2 regions of the Spirillospora sp. NPDC048911 genome follow, and region 1 is predicted to be linked to the other one. Evidence: predicted binding sites of a transcription regulator. Region 1 holds the regulator's gene; the other holds the start of a gene.
The links. Region 1 encodes HspR, which represses chaperone genes until heat shock. Its sites were predicted from a motif close to ANTTGAGTCNNNNNGACTCAANT; they were not measured.
Positions count from the first base shown of each region.

Region 2: lon (endopeptidase La) is a predicted target of HspR. The motif match lies at 5,741-5,763, and genes of this name have one in related genera.

Region 1 covers NZ_JBICUD010000001.1:472,509-479,689, reverse strand. Annotated here, with positions in the region: gene ACGFNU_RS02255 (SDR family NAD(P)-dependent oxidoreductase) at 1-269, opposite strand, end outside; gene ACGFNU_RS02250 (DUF397 domain-containing protein) at 391-582, opposite strand; gene ACGFNU_RS02245 (hypothetical protein) at 678-896, opposite strand; gene ACGFNU_RS02240 (hypothetical protein) at 1,161-1,376, shown strand; gene ACGFNU_RS02235 (hypothetical protein) at 1,451-1,642, opposite strand; gene clpB (ATP-dependent chaperone ClpB) at 2,088-4,691, opposite strand; gene ACGFNU_RS02225 (heat shock protein transcriptional repressor HspR) at 4,786-5,232, opposite strand; gene dnaJ (molecular chaperone DnaJ) at 5,235-6,407, opposite strand; gene grpE (nucleotide exchange factor GrpE) at 6,510-7,160, opposite strand; gene dnaK (molecular chaperone DnaK) at 7,157-7,181, opposite strand, start outside.
Region 2 covers NZ_JBICUD010000011.1:241,638-248,818, reverse strand. Annotated here, with positions in the region: gene ACGFNU_RS40330 (hypothetical protein) at 1-285, opposite strand, end outside; gene ACGFNU_RS40325 (hypothetical protein) at 384-698, opposite strand; gene ACGFNU_RS40320 (ABC transporter permease) at 738-1,805, opposite strand; gene ACGFNU_RS40315 (ABC transporter ATP-binding protein) at 1,802-2,686, opposite strand; gene ACGFNU_RS40310 (GntR family transcriptional regulator) at 2,683-3,075, opposite strand; gene ACGFNU_RS40305 (phosphatidate cytidylyltransferase) at 3,148-3,942, opposite strand; gene ACGFNU_RS40300 (aminotransferase class I/II-fold pyridoxal phosphate-dependent enzyme) at 3,939-5,603, opposite strand; gene lon (endopeptidase La) at 5,800-7,181, shown strand, end outside.

The DNA of each region.
Region 1 (7,181 bases):
GGGCCGCCCGCGTTGTTCACCAGAATGTCGAGGCCGCCGAACTCCTCGACCGCCCGCTCGACCACCCGGCCCGGTGCCTCCGGGTCCATGAGGTCGACCGCGACGTGGACCAGGTTGGGCCCGGCCAGCGCGTCAAGCTCGGGGCTGCTCTTGCGGGACGCGGCGACCACGCGGGCGCCCTCCTCCAGCAGAGTGCGGGTAATGGCCAGGCCCGTCCCCTTCGACGCACCTGTGACGACGGCGACGCGGCCGGAAAGTTGCAGATCCATGGTTTCCACCTAGCGAGTTACGATCCCGCCTCAGCAAACGGGAGAGAGCACTTCGGTGAGCTCTCACTAGGTCGAACCCCGCCGGACCTACGGTGGTTGCAGTTTCAACCAGACGGCTTCGTCAGGAGCGGTGACGCAGGGCTTGGAGCAGGACGCGCCACTCATCGTCCGCGAGGGAGAGGGCCGGTCCGCCGGGATCGTTCTTGGAGTCCCGGAGCGCCACCAGACCGGGCAGCCGCGCGACTTCCACGCAGTTACCGCCGTTGGGGCCGCTGTAGCTGCTCTTGCGCCAGACAGCGCCGGTCAGGTCCATCGAATCCCACCGTTGGTCGCTCGCGCCATGAACAATGTACGACGTACGTTACATGCCCTTCAGGCCGGAAACATGCCACGGGACCGCCGATCTGATCAAGCGCTGGTAGACGGCCCGCGGCGGTTCCGGTCCGGGGCGTGCCGCCAGGAACGGCGGCTGCGGGTGCGGAGCATCACCAGGCCCGCGATGGCGGCGAGCACGAGCACGCCCGTCGTGATGTTCACGGCGATCTTGACCGCACCGTCGTCGGTGAGGCTGAAGAAGACGTTGGTGGCGAGGCCGGCGGCGAGCACGAGCCAGAGCAGGGCTTTCACGGATTTCCTCCACGGTCATGGTGATCTCTCGGGGTGTGCTCCCACTCTGCTGAACGGAGATCGCCGGAACGAGCGAGCAGGCTCCCGAAACCGGGGTGTAGCCAGCTACACCCCCAAGATGTCCCTGTGCCTGGACGCACGCCGCGTGGCCGGGCGCAGCTGATCGCGCATGAGTGCTCGTACCTAGATCGGGGTGGGGGTAGCCCCACCCCGATTTGGGGAGTCTGGCCGATAGTGGTGCCCTGTGCCCGTTCCGTAGTTTCGATGGGAGAGAACGACCATCTGGAGGAACAGGCGATGAGCCGACATGACGTGCAAGCCCTCGGGACCGCAGGGGGAGGCCGGCACAAGCTGCGCCGGCGCATCACCGTGGCCGCGCTCCTGGTCGGGCTGGGCGCGGCCTCGTCGGTGATCCAACCTCCGGCGAACGCCTTCGAGAAGCTCGCCGGCTCCGAGAGCGGACAGCACGTGACGCCGTAACGGCACGACAAGCGGAGCGGGCCTGGCCTTCGGGGGCCAGGCCCGCTCGTCGTGTCAGCGGCCTCGATCGAGTGTCAGCGGCCCCGGTTGAGCTGCCGGGTGGGCATCTGCCGGGCGTTCCGGCGCCCCGCTCCGCCGCGCGCGAAGGCCGCGGCGGCCTTGGGGTCGACGTTGCGCCGCTGCTGCTTCTTGTTCTTCTTCTTGCCGTTCTCGCCCAGGTTCTTGGCGGCGAGGATATTGGCGAGGTCCTGATTTTCGGTACGCATAAGATAAACCTCCGAGCAGGCTCATGAAACGGTCGCCGAAAAGGGGTCATGGCGGACCGGTGAATGGATGAGGAATGCTCGCCGGAGCGTGCAGAAGGACGTCACGTCCGCTACGGGCACGGGAACGTGCCGACGTGTGGACGTGGAACACCAGAGCTGACAGGCCGGGAGCTATGCGCTGGGAGCGGGCCGCGCGAGGCGACGACTGTGCTCAACCGTGAGGATCAGGACTCCATGCGTGAGACTTTATAAAGGAGTCGCGCACCCGTCAACCCCTAATTTCAGACAGTTGGCGGGCATACGAAAAGACCGCCGCCCAGAGCTCTGGACGGCGGCCTTCGCCGAATTCAGCCAACCGGCGTATTCACCCGGCCGGTCTATCACCCGGCCGGTCTATTCGCCTGGCTCGTGTGTCACTTGGCTCGTGTGTCACTTGGCCTGGGTGTCACTTGGCCAGGGACAGGCCCTTGGCCGGGGTGACGGTGAGGGCGTCGGCGGCCTCGTCGAGATCCACGACCACCCGGTCGCCGTCGCGGACCTCGCCCGCCAGCAGCTCGCGGGCGAGCTGGTCGCCGATCGCGGTCTGGACGAGCCGGCGCAGCGGCCGCGCCCCGTACAGCGGGTCGTAGCCGGTCAGCGCCAGCCACTCGCGGGCCGCGTCGGTGACCTCCAGCCCGAGCTGCCGGTCGGCCAGGCGCGCGGCCAGGTTGTCGACCTGCAGGTCGACGATCCGGGTCAGCTCGTCGGTGGTCAGCGCGTCGAACAGGATCACGTCGTCGAGCCGGTTGAGGAACTCCGGCTTGAAGGAGCTCCGGACGGCGTTCATGACCGCGTCGCGCTTGGCCCCGTTCTCCAGCGTCGGGTCGACCAGGAACTGCGACCCGATGTTGGACGTCAGGATCAGGATCGTGTTGCGGAAGTCGACCGTGCGGCCCTGCCCGTCGGTGAGCCGCCCGTCGTCCAGCACCTGGAGCAGGATGTCGAAGACCTCGGGGTGCGCCTTCTCCACCTCGTCCAGCAGCACCACCGAGTAGGGACGGCGCCGGACGGCCTCGGTGAGCTGGCCGCCCTCCTCGTAGCCGACATAGCCGGGAGGGGCGCCGACGAGGCGGGCCACCGAGTGCTTCTCGGAGTACTCGCTCATGTCGATGCGCGTGATGGCCCGTTCGTCGTCGAAGAGGAACTCCGCGAGCGCCTTGGCCAGCTCGGTCTTGCCGACGCCGGTCGGCCCCAGGAAGAGGAACGAGCCGGTGGGGCGGTCGGGGTCGGAGATGCCCGCGCGGGCGCGGCGCACCGCGTCCGAGACCGTCTTCACGGCGGCGCGCTGCCCGATGAGCCGCTTGCCGAGCTCGTCCTCCATGCGGAGCAGCTTGGCGGTCTCGCCCTCCATCAGGCGTCCCGCCGGGATGCCGGTCCAGGAGGCGACCACGTCGGCGATGTCGTCGGGGCCGACCTCCTCCTTGACCATCGCGTCGGCGTTCTCGGTCTCGGCCTGCTCGGACGCCTCGGCGAGCTGCTTCTCCAGCGCCGGGATCTCCCCGTACGACAGGCGCGCGGAGGTCTCCAGGTCGCCGTCGCGCTGGGCGCGCTCGGCCTCGCCGCGCAGCTGGTCGATGCGCTCCTTGATCTCGCCGACCCGGTTGAGCCCGGCCTTCTCGTGCTCCCACCGGGCGTTGAGCGAGTCGAGGTGCTCCTGGCGGTCGGCGAGGTCCTTGCGGAGCCGGACGAGGCGCTGCTTGGACGCCTCGTCGGTCTCCTTGGCGAGCGTCAGCTCCTCCATCTTGAGCCGGTCGACGGCGCGCTGCAGCTCGTCGATCTCCACCGGCCGCGAGTCGATCTCCATGCGGAGCCGGGACGCCGACTCGTCCACGAGGTCGATCGCCTTGTCCGGCAGGAACCGCGCGGTGATGTAGCGGTCGGAGAGGGTCGCGGCGGCGACGAGCGCGGCGTCGGAGATCACCACCTTGTGGTGCGCCTCGTACCGGCCCTTCAGCCCGCGCAGGATCGCGATGGTGTCCTCGACGGACGGCTCGCCGACGAAGACCTGCTGGAAGCGGCGCTCCAGCGCCGGGTCCTTCTCGATGCGCTCGCGGTACTCGTCGAGCGTGGTCGCGCCGATCATGCGCAGCTCGCCGCGCGCCAGCATCGGCTTGAGCATGTTGCCCGCGTCCATCGCGCCCTCGGCCGCGCCCGCGCCGACGACCGTGTGCAGCTCGTCGATGAACGTGACGACCTGGCCGTCGCTCTCCTTGATCTCGGTGAGCACCGCCTTGAGGCGTTCCTCGAACTCGCCGCGGTACTTGGCGCCCGCGACCATCGAGCCCAGGTCGAGCGAGATCAGCCGCTTGTTGCGCAGCGACTCGGGCACGTCCCCGGCGATGATGCGCTGGGCGAGTCCCTCGACGACGGCGGTCTTGCCGACGCCGGGCTCGCCGATGAGGACGGGGTTGTTCTTCGTGCGGCGGGAGAGCACCTGCACGACGCGGCGGATCTCGGTGTCGCGGCCGATGACCGGGTCGAGCTTGCCCTCGCGGGCCGCCGCCGTCAGGTCGACGCCGTACTTCTCCAGCGCCTTGTAGGTGTCTTCAGGGCTCTCACTCGTCACTTTGGCGCTGCCGCGCACGTCCTTGAACGCGTCGAGCAGCGCCTGCGGGGTCGCGCCGAACTCCTTCAGCAGCGCGGCCGTCGGGCCCCCGTCGGCGGCCAGGCCGACCAGCAGGTGCTCGGTCGAGACGTACTCGTCCTCAAGCTCCTCGGCGCGGTGCTGCGCGGTGTTGATGACGCGCTGGAGCTGGCCGGAGAGGCGCGGCTCGGGAACGGTGGAACCGGAGGCCTTGGGCAGCTGGGCGATCTGCTCGTCCACCCGGCGGCGCACCGCCTGCGGGTCGGCGCCGACCGTCTTCAGCAGCGGCACCGTGGTGCCCTCCGGGACGGTCAGCAGCGCCGCGAGCAGATGCAGGGGCTCGACCTGCGGGTTGCCCTCGCCCGCGGCCTGGCGGAGCGCCACCGTCAGCGCTTCGCGGCTCTTCAGTGTCAGCTTGTTTTCCATAGGTCTTCGTTCGCCCCGTGATCTGTGGTGGTCAGTCAGATCTGTGGTGTCAGTCCAGTCGGTGGTGGTGACGAGGTCGGTGGTGGTGACCCGGTCAGTCGGAACGGCGTTCGTGCCAGATCACGACGCCGGTGTGGCGGATCGGCACGAGATCGGTGCCCGGCGAGTCCGGGACGTCGCCGCGCCGGCGCTGCTGCGCCAGCCGCGCCGCCACGGCCCGGGTCGACTCGAGTTCGTTGGCGAGGTCCTCGATGGCCGCGTGCGCCTTGGCCAGCTCTTCGCGGAGGTGGATGTTGTCGCGCTGCAGTTCGAGGATGTGCTTGATGCCGGAGAGGTTGATGCCCTCTTCCTGGGAGAGCCGCTGGATCTCGCGCAACAGCACGATGTCGCGCATGGAGTAGCGGCGGCCGCGGCCCGCGGTGCGGCCGGGTGAGACCAGTCCCATCCGGTCGTAGGTCCGCAGCGTCTGCGGATGGAGGCCGGACAGTTGCGCCGCCACCGAGATCACATAGACCGGGGTGTCGTCGCCGAACGGGTCCATGATCACTCCTCTCGGGCCTGCTGGAGCAGCTCGCTGCGCAGGTCGTCGCCGTCGCCGGCGGCGCGCAGGCGCTCCAGCGCCTCGCGGGTCGTGTCGTCGATCTTCTGCGGCACCTGCACGTCGATCGTGACGAGCAGATCGCCCTTGCTGCCGTCGCGGCGGGGGGCGCCGCGGCCCTTCACGCGCAGGGTGCGGCCGTTGGGCGTGCCCTCCGGCAGGCGCAGCGTCACCGGCTGGCCCTGGAACGTGGGCACCTTGATCTCGGCGCCCAGCGCGGCCTCGGGGAACGTCACCGGGACCGTCAGGGTCAGGTTGTCGCCGCTGCGGCCGAACGCCTTGTGCGGCAGCACCTTGATGTTGACGTAGAGGTCGCCGGCCGGGCCGCCGTTCTCGCCGGGCGCGCCCTTGCCCTTCAGCCGGATCTTCTGCCCGTCGGCGACGCCCGCCGGGATGCGGGCCTGGATCGTGCGGGTGCCGGTCGCGCGGCCGCTGCCGTGGCAGGTGGTGCACGGGTCGTCGACGACGAGCCCGCGGCCGCGGCACTCCTTGCACGGCTCCTGGAAGCCGAAGTTGCCCAGGTTGCGCGTCTCGTGGCCGGTGCCCTCGCAGGACGGGCAGACCCGCGGCACGGTGCCGGCCTTGGCGCCGGTGCCGCGGCAGGTCGGGCAGGCGGCCTCGCTGGTCAGCTTGATGGGGACGGTCACGCCGTTCATCGAGCGGCCGAACGACAGCGTCACCTCGGTCTCGACGTCCGAGCCGCGCCGTGCGCGCCGCGTGCCGGTCGTCCGGCCGCCGGCCCCGCCGCCGCGGTTGAACAGGCCGCCGAAGATGTCTCCTATACGCTCGCCCGCCCCGCCCGCGGCGCCCCCGGCGCCCGGCTGGCCGAAGAGGTCGCCCAGGTCGAACCCGAAGCCGCCGCCCTGCTGGCCGCGGAAGCCGCCGGGCATGGCCCGCATGGAGTCGTACTCCTTGCGGCGCTTCTCGTCGGAGAGGACGTCGTAGGCCTCGGAGACCTCCTTGAACTTCTCCTCGGAGTCGGTGTCGCCCTTGTTGGCGTCCGGGTGGTACTTGCGCGCCAGCTTGCGGTAGGACTTCTTGATCTCGTCCTGCGAGGCGGACTTCGAGACACCCAGGACCTTGTAGTAGTCCTTCTCCAGGTAGTCCTTGGTGCTCACGGCGCCCCGCTTTCTGCTAGTGCCACTACGTCTTCGTCTACTGCGTCCCGGCCCGGGTGGTCCCCTTCCCCGCAGGAGGGAAAGGGACCACCCGGACGCGGGTCACTCGCCTTCGCCGCCGGTCTCGGCGTCGCCGCCGCCCGGGTCGGGCTCGGCCACCGCGACGCGCGCGGCCCGCAGGACCCGCTCGCCGATGCGGTAACCGGGCTGGAGCACGTCCGCCACGCTCGTCTCGGTCACGTCGGCCGAGTACGCGTGCATGAGCGCCTCGTGCACCACCGGGTCGAAGGGCTCGCCCTTCTCGCCGAAACGTTCCAGCCCGAGCTTGCCGGTGACCGCCTCCAGCGCCTCGCCCACCGACTTGAAGCCGCCGGTGAGCTCGTCGTGGTCACGGGCCCGGCCGATGTCGTCGAGCACCGGAAGGAGCTCGCTGAGCACGTTGGCCAGGGCCTGCTCGCGAACCGCCACCCGGTCGCGCTCGACCCGCTTGCGGTAGTTGTCGTACTCCGCCTTGAGCCGCTTGAGGTCCGCGGTGCGCTCGTCGAGCTGCGTCTTGAGGGCCTGTGTCTGAGGGGCCTGAGACTCGTCGCTGGTCGTGGTGCCCGCGGCGGCCGCGGCGGCCTCGCCCCCCGGCGATCCGGGGGCCGGCTGCTCCGCCGGCTCCCGGACCTGGCCGGTCTTGGGATCGATGCGCCGCTTGTCGCGGATCACCGGACCTTCGCGCTCCTCGCCCTCGGCAGGAGGCTTGGTCACGCGGCACCGCCCTTCGGCTTG
Region 2 (7,181 bases), on a different contig from region 1:
CCCGTTCTCGCACACGAACGGCCGCAGGGTGCGCCCGGCGAAGTCGATCACCTGCCGGACGATCGGGTTGCCGGTGCCCGGATCACCGAACTCGTCCTCGTTCACCCGCGTGACGAGGCCGTCCCTGGTCAGCTTCAGCGTGAAGCCCGGCCCGAACGCCTTGAGCCCTCTCCTGCTCTCCTTCACCACGATGTCGTGCCGGACACCGCCGCCCGCCGCGTGGGCGACGGGAACGGACACCAGGCCCGCGGCCATCGCCACGCCGGTCACGGCGGCGAATCGCATTCCAACCTTCACAGAACCTCCAGTACCGCGCACCTCGTCGTACGGAGGACCATGATCACCTAAAAGCCGCGAAGCGCCCAGACCCCGGCCGTGATCGGTCAGCCCCCGATGAGGCGCAGCCGTACCTCCTGGAGCAGCCGCTGGCGCTGGAGCTCCTCCCGCCGGTCCCGCGGCTGGAACATCACCAGGCCTTCCTCCAGCACCTGCCAGTACTGCGGGTGGGGCGTCACCATGCCCTGCCGCAGGAGGCCGTGGATCTCGGCGAGCTCCAGCCGGCCGACCTCGGCCGCCACCCGCCGCTGCGCCCGCAGCTGACCCTGTTCCTGCTTGATCGCCGTGATCACCGCCGCCACGCCGAAGAGCGCGACCGCCACCACGGTGACGATCGTGTGCGACGCCAGTCCAAGATCCATAATGCCGACCCTAACGCCGCCGTCCCGCCCGCGACAGGCCTAGGAGAGCCGGCGGCGGACCAGCCATGTGCAGAGCCCGGCCAATCCCAGCGAGAGGACGAGGTAGAGGGCGGTCTCGTACCACTGGAGGGTCCAGAAGCGGCTGGCGGGCTGGTAGGTCAGCTCCTGCCGGTAACCGAGGCGCTTCAGCTCGTTCATGCACGGCGACATCATCCGCTCGGGCCGCTCGCCGGCGCGCGGGGGTCCCGGCGGCGCGCAGGGTCCGGACGACGTCGGCACGGGGACGGACCCCGTGACGGTCTTTCCCGAGGGGCCGACGAGCCGGCTGGACAGGACCCAGGCGCCCGGATCGGTGGGCACCAGCGGTTCCAGGGTCACGGTCAGCGGCCCGCCGGCACCCCGGATGCCCAGCATGTCGATCTTCGCCTCGGTCAGCTGGACGGTCCTGTCGACCGGTGCGATGAGGTGGGGCCTGACCAGCAGCGGCACGGCGATCTGGACGGCGATGAACACGGTCAGGGTGAGGGCCATGGCGGGCAGGGTGCGGCGGACGAGGATGCCGAGGGTCACCCCGAGGGCGAAGGCGAACGCCGCGTATCCGATGGGCACGACGCCGCGGGCGTCGAACAGCAGCGGCGTCATGCGCGGCAGGCTGGGGGAGTTGCCCGCGGCCGCCTTGTCGAGGGGGCCGGCCCACCACGTCACCGTCAGGCTGCCCAGCCCGGCGGCGGCCATGGCCGCCAGGCCGACGAGCCCGAGCTTGGCCGTCAGCCAGCGGGTGCGGGTGATGCTCTGGTTCCACACCAGCCGGTGCGTGCCGGCCTCCAGCTCCCGGGTGATCAGCGGCGCTCCCCAGAACAGCCCGATGAGCGCCGGCAGGACCAGCACGGCGGAGCTGAAGGCGAGGAAGGTCACCTGGTGCTCGTGGAAGAACGATTCGAGGTATTTGGAGCAGCCGCCGGGCTGAGCGGCGCAGGAGGCGATGCCGGACGTGTAGTCGTCCGCCATGCCCGGGCCGGTCAGCGCCAGCACGGCGGCGAGCGCGGCGAGGGCGGCGGCCATCATCGTGGCCGCGGCGCGGAACTGCCGCCAGGTCAGCCAGATCATCGCTGGACCTCCAGGGTGGGCCGGTGGCCGGTCTCGGTGCGCTCGTCCATGTAGGCCAGGACGAGGTCTTCCAGGTTGAGCCGCGTGACCGTCCAGGCCGGGTCGTGGATCGGGCCCTCGGTGCGGACGATGAAGGTGCTCTGGCGTTCGGTGTGGCTGGCGGTGACCACGTGCTGGCCGGCCGGGAGCCGGTCGCGTCGCGGCCCCGCGAGCCGGTGGTGCGTGGCCAGCAACTCGTCGACCTCGCCCGCCACCCGGACCCGGGAGCCGACGAGGACGATCAGGTAGTCGCAGACCCGTTCGAGGTCGGACACCAGGTGGGAGGAGAGCAGCACGCTGAGCTCCTGCTCGGCGGCGGCCTCCATCAGCCCCTGGAGGAACTCCCGCCGCGCGAGCGGGTCGAGCGCGGCGACCGGCTCGTCCAGGATCAGCAGCTCGGGCCGCTTGGCGATGCCCAGGGTCAGCGCCAGCTGCGCGCGCTGCCCGCCCGACAGCTTGCCCGCCTTCTGGGCGAAGTCCAGGCCGAGCCGCTCGATGCGCCGGCGCGCAAGGCCGTCGTCCCAGCCGGGGTTGAGCCGCGCGCCCAGCCGCAGATGGTCGGCGATGCTCAGCCCCGCGTACGTCGGGGTGTCCTGGGCGACGAACCCGACCTTGGCCAGTTGCGCCGGACCGGACCCGGGCCTCTCTCCGAGCACCGTGATCTCGCCCGCCGTGGGGGTCAGCTGCCCGACGGTCAGGTTGAGCAGGGTGGTCTTGCCGGCGCCATTGGGGCCGACGAGGCCGACCACATGCCCGGCCGGGATGTCGAGGTCGCAGTCCCGGAGCGCCCAGCGGTTCCCGTACTTCTTGCCCAGCGCCTGGGCTCGCACGACGGCGGTCATGCTATGTCCTCCTCAGCGGCGGCCCGAAAGGTCGTCATGAACAGGGCCTCGATGCTCTCCTCGTCCAGCCCGGCCAGCCGGGCCTTGGCCAGCCAGCGCCGCAGGTCCTGCCGCAACGGCCCGTGCGCGGCCAGCGAGGCGTCGGTCAGCGTCGCGGTCACGAACGTGCCGACCCCCGGCCGCGCCGCCACCAGCCCCTCGTGCTCCAGCTCGCGGTAGGCCTTCAGGACCGTGTTGGGGTTGATCGCCAGCTTGGCCACGACCTCCTTGACCGTGGGCAGCTGGTCACCCTCCCGGACGAGCCCGAGCCGGAGCGCCTGCCGTACCTGGCGGACCAGCTGCAGGTACGGCGACAGCCCCGACCGCTCGTCCAGATGAAACTCGATCATGTGCACTCCATTTATCTAGCTACCTAGTACTCTAAGAGTCTAGGTATCAGGAGTGTCAACCCCCGGCGCGGCTCAGTGACCGAGCACCAGGGCGATCAGGAGGGAGAGCAGAAGGGAGTCGAGCCGGTCGAGCAGCCCGCCCGCGCCGGCCAGCCAGGAGGCGGAGTCCTTGGCCTTGACGCCCCGCTTGACCATGGACTCCAGGAGGTCGCCCAGTGGGGCGCCGGCCGCGACCGCGATGGCCAAGGCGGGAGTGAACGCCCCCAGGACGGCCAGCGTGCCCAGACCCGCGACCGTCCCTGCAAGCAGGCCGCTCCAGTGCTTGGCCGGCGACAGCGGGGAGAGGGACGGCCCGCCGAGGAGCCGGCCGCCGAACGAGGCGGTGATGTCGGCGATCGACACCGCGGCGAACAACGCCAGGACCGCCGGGCCGAGCAGGACCACCCCGGCCAGCGGCGCGAACCAGATCACTCCCAGCATCCCGAAGCACAGCCTGGACAGCCCGCCGGTGGCGTCACCGGCCAAGACCGGCACCAGTGCGACCGCGACAAGGGCGAGGATGAGAACCTGGGGCAACTGAGCGGGTGCCACCCAAGCCGTCACCGGGACCATGGGCACGGCGACGGTGAGGACGGCGCGATCAACCCAGGGAAGGCGGGTCAGCCCGCCGTACTCCAGGGCGCAGGCCACTCCCGCCGCTCCCGCGAGGACGGCCGCACCGCCGGGACCTGCCCGGAGGGCGGCGAGCACGACCGGCACGCCCACCGCCCAGGCGCACCACCGCAGCACGTACTCCCGCCGCCTGGACAGTCCGGCCGCGACGCCGCCGGCGAGCAGCACACCGGCGATGATGGCGACGTCGGTCACGCGACGTGCAGCGCTTCGGCGACGGCCTCGACCACACGGGCGTTGGCCTTGGCGTCGCGTACCGCGATCCGCACCGTTCTGCCCTCGAACGCCGGGGACAGCGGTGACAGGTCTCGCAGGAACACCCCCTGCCGCCGGCACCGGTCGACAAGCCGGGCCGCCCCCTGCGGCAGCGTGAGCAGGACGAAGTTCGCCACCGCCTCATCGACCTGCAACTCCTCATGGATCCCAGCCAGCCCCGCGGCCAACTCGGCGCGCAGCGCCACCGTCTGCGCCCAGCGGGCGGCGTAATACTCCGGATCACGCAGCGCGTTCACCGCCGCGATCTGGGCGGGCAGGCTCACCGCCCACGGCGGGGTCCAGCGCCGCAGTTCGGCCGCGATCGCCTCCGGCGCGGTGAGATAGGCCGCCCGCAGACCCGACAGGGCGTACATCTTGGACAGCGATGTGCAGATGACGGCGTTGTCGGCAGGTTCCAGCGACCGCCCGGCATAACCGGCGTACGCCTCGTCGATCCAGAACCGCGTGCCCGGAGCTCCCGCCATCACCTCCCGCAACTGATCCGCGTCGAGATGCACCCCCGTCGGATTGTTGGGATTGACAATGACCACCAGGTCATAACCGGCTCGCAGAGCACCCGCCAGGCGTTCGGGATCGATCCGCCACCCCTCCTCGCGCCGCAGCGGGAACCGGTCGGCCCGGCAGCCGATCACCCGCTCGACCACGTGCGCGTACTCGCCGTAGCAGGGATCGATCAGGAGCACCCGGCTGGACGCGTCCAGCCAGCTGCGGAACGCACGAAAAATGAGATCGGAAGAGCCCGCGCCGAGAACAACGGCTGCCTCGGGCACACCCCGGCGAAGCGCGATCTCCTCGATGAGCCCACCGCCCTGCGCCGGGGGCGAGGTCCGTGCGATCCAGTCCTGCCCGTCGAGAGCCGCGACCGCACCGGGAGCCGGCGGAAACCAGGCGTCGAGCACGTCCGCTGGAACAACATCCCAGCGCGCGTCCAAAGTCTCGAACCCGCGTCCCAGCGCCCCGATGGAAGCGCCCCCATGCCCGCACTCGTCCGCAGGAAGAAACGAGACCTCCAACTCCCAGCGCACCGTCCCCCGGAGTTCACGCAGCACCGCGCCGTACCGCTCCAAGACCCCATCGGTGAGCTCGGCCACGTCCCCGGTCAGAAGCTCATACTCAACGGCCCCCGACCGCACCGCCACGTCACCAGGCGTCAGCCCCAGCTCCAGGTACATCGGCAAAAGCTCGGCGCGGCCCAAGGCCACGATGCTCCTGCCCCCGTGCGCCATCACCCAGCGAAGCGCCGCGTACATGAGCAGCTTGCCGAGCAGCTCCCCCCGCCGCTCCAGGTCGACGGCCAGAATCCGGATCTCGAAGAGCCCGTCCCCCAACCCCGGATGCTCGTCCCTCCGCAGGTACTTGTCGATCGAGTAACGGCCCGCCCAGGGAGGCGTCACGCTGATGAACCCCGCCGGTTCGCCATCGCGAATCGCCACGATGTAGACCCCGTCAAGGTCATCGCTGAGAACCCCGGCGGCATTGGGGACGTGCTGGCCGAGCTCTCGCGCGTACACCTCATGCCTGAGCCGATGGATCCACTCAAGGTCCGTCTCCGACGACAGACGTAGTTCCAGTTGTCGCATCCCGCAACCCTGCCCGCGCCTTCGAGCGCCCGCCTGAGTACCAGTACTCACCAACCCGGGCCCCCGTACTCAGCGTCACCCGGGTGGGTGATCGCTGAGAGCGAACGTTGCTGAGGAAACAAACTCGTGCTCCGTTTTCTTGAGTGAGTATGACTCAACCTTCGGGTGGGGTTCCTACGAGACTTTGGAGCTGAGCATGAGCGAGACCCTGACGCTGCCGGTGCTGCCCCTGGACGACGGGGTCGTGCTGCCGGGCATGGTCGTTCCGCTGGACCTGTCGGAGAGCTCGGAGGTGCGGGCGGCCATCGAGGCGGCTCGGGCCGTGGCGCAGTCGAAGGGGCCGGGCATCCGGTCCGCCGTCAAGCCGCGGGTGCTGCTGGTGCCCCGGCTCAACGGGCAGTACGCCGCGGTCGGGACGCTGGGCGTGATCGAGCAGGAGGGGCGGCTGCCCGGGGGTGAGCCCGGGGCGGTCGTCCGAGGTGTCTCCCGCGTGCAGATCGGCACCGGGACCACGGGGCCGGGCGCGGCGCTGTGGGTCGAGGGCACCGAGATCGAGGTGCGCGGTGGCGGTGCCGAGGAGCTCGCCAAGGAGTACAAGGGCCTGGTGAGCGCGATCCTGCAGAAGCGGGGCGCCTGGCAGGTCGTCGATGTCGTTCAGCAGATCGATGATCCTTCTGCTCTGGCGGACAACTCGGGGTACGCGCCCTACCTGTCGATCGAGCAGAAGATCGAGGTGCTCGAGACGCCGGACGTGGTGGAGCGGCTCGAACTCGTCATCGGGTGGGCCCGGGATCACCTCGCTGAGCTGGACGTCGCGGAGACGATCCGCAAGGACGTCCAGGAGGGGATGGAGAAGACCCAGCGGGAGTTCCTGCTGCGGCAGCAGTTGGAGGCCGTCCGCAAGGAGCTGGCCGAGCTGAACGGCGACCCTGCCGACGAGGAGGACGACTACCGGGCCCGGATCGAGGCCGCGGACCTTCCGGAGAAGGTGCGCGAGGCCGCGCTCAAGGAGGTCGACAAGCTGGAGCGCTCGTCGGACGCCTCGCCCGAGGGCGGGTGGATCCGGACGTGGCTCGACACGGTGCTCGATATTCCGTGGAACGAGCGGACTGAGGACTCCTACGACATCGCGGGCGCCAGAGAAATTCTGGACGCCGACCACGCTGGGCTTGGCGATGTGAAGGAGCGCATCATCGAGTACCTCGCCGTCAGGAAGCGGCGTGCGGATCGCGGGCTTGGCGTTGTTGGCGGGCGCAGGTCCGGTGCTGTTCTGGCACTGGCCGGGCCTCCTGGAGTCGGCAAGACCTCCCTTGGCGAGTCCGTGGCGCGGGCCATGGGGCGCAAGTTCGTGCGCGTCGCCTTGGGCGGTGTGCGAGATGAGGCCGAGATCCGTGGACACCGGCGTACGTACGTGGGTGCTCTGCCGGGACGGATCGTGCGGGCCATCCGCGAGGCCGGGTCGATGAATCCCGTGGTCTTGCTGGATGAGGTCGACAAGGTCGGCGCCGACTACCGGGGCGACCCCACGGCGGCGCTGCTCGAAGTCCTGGACCCCGAGCAGAACCACACGTTCCGCGA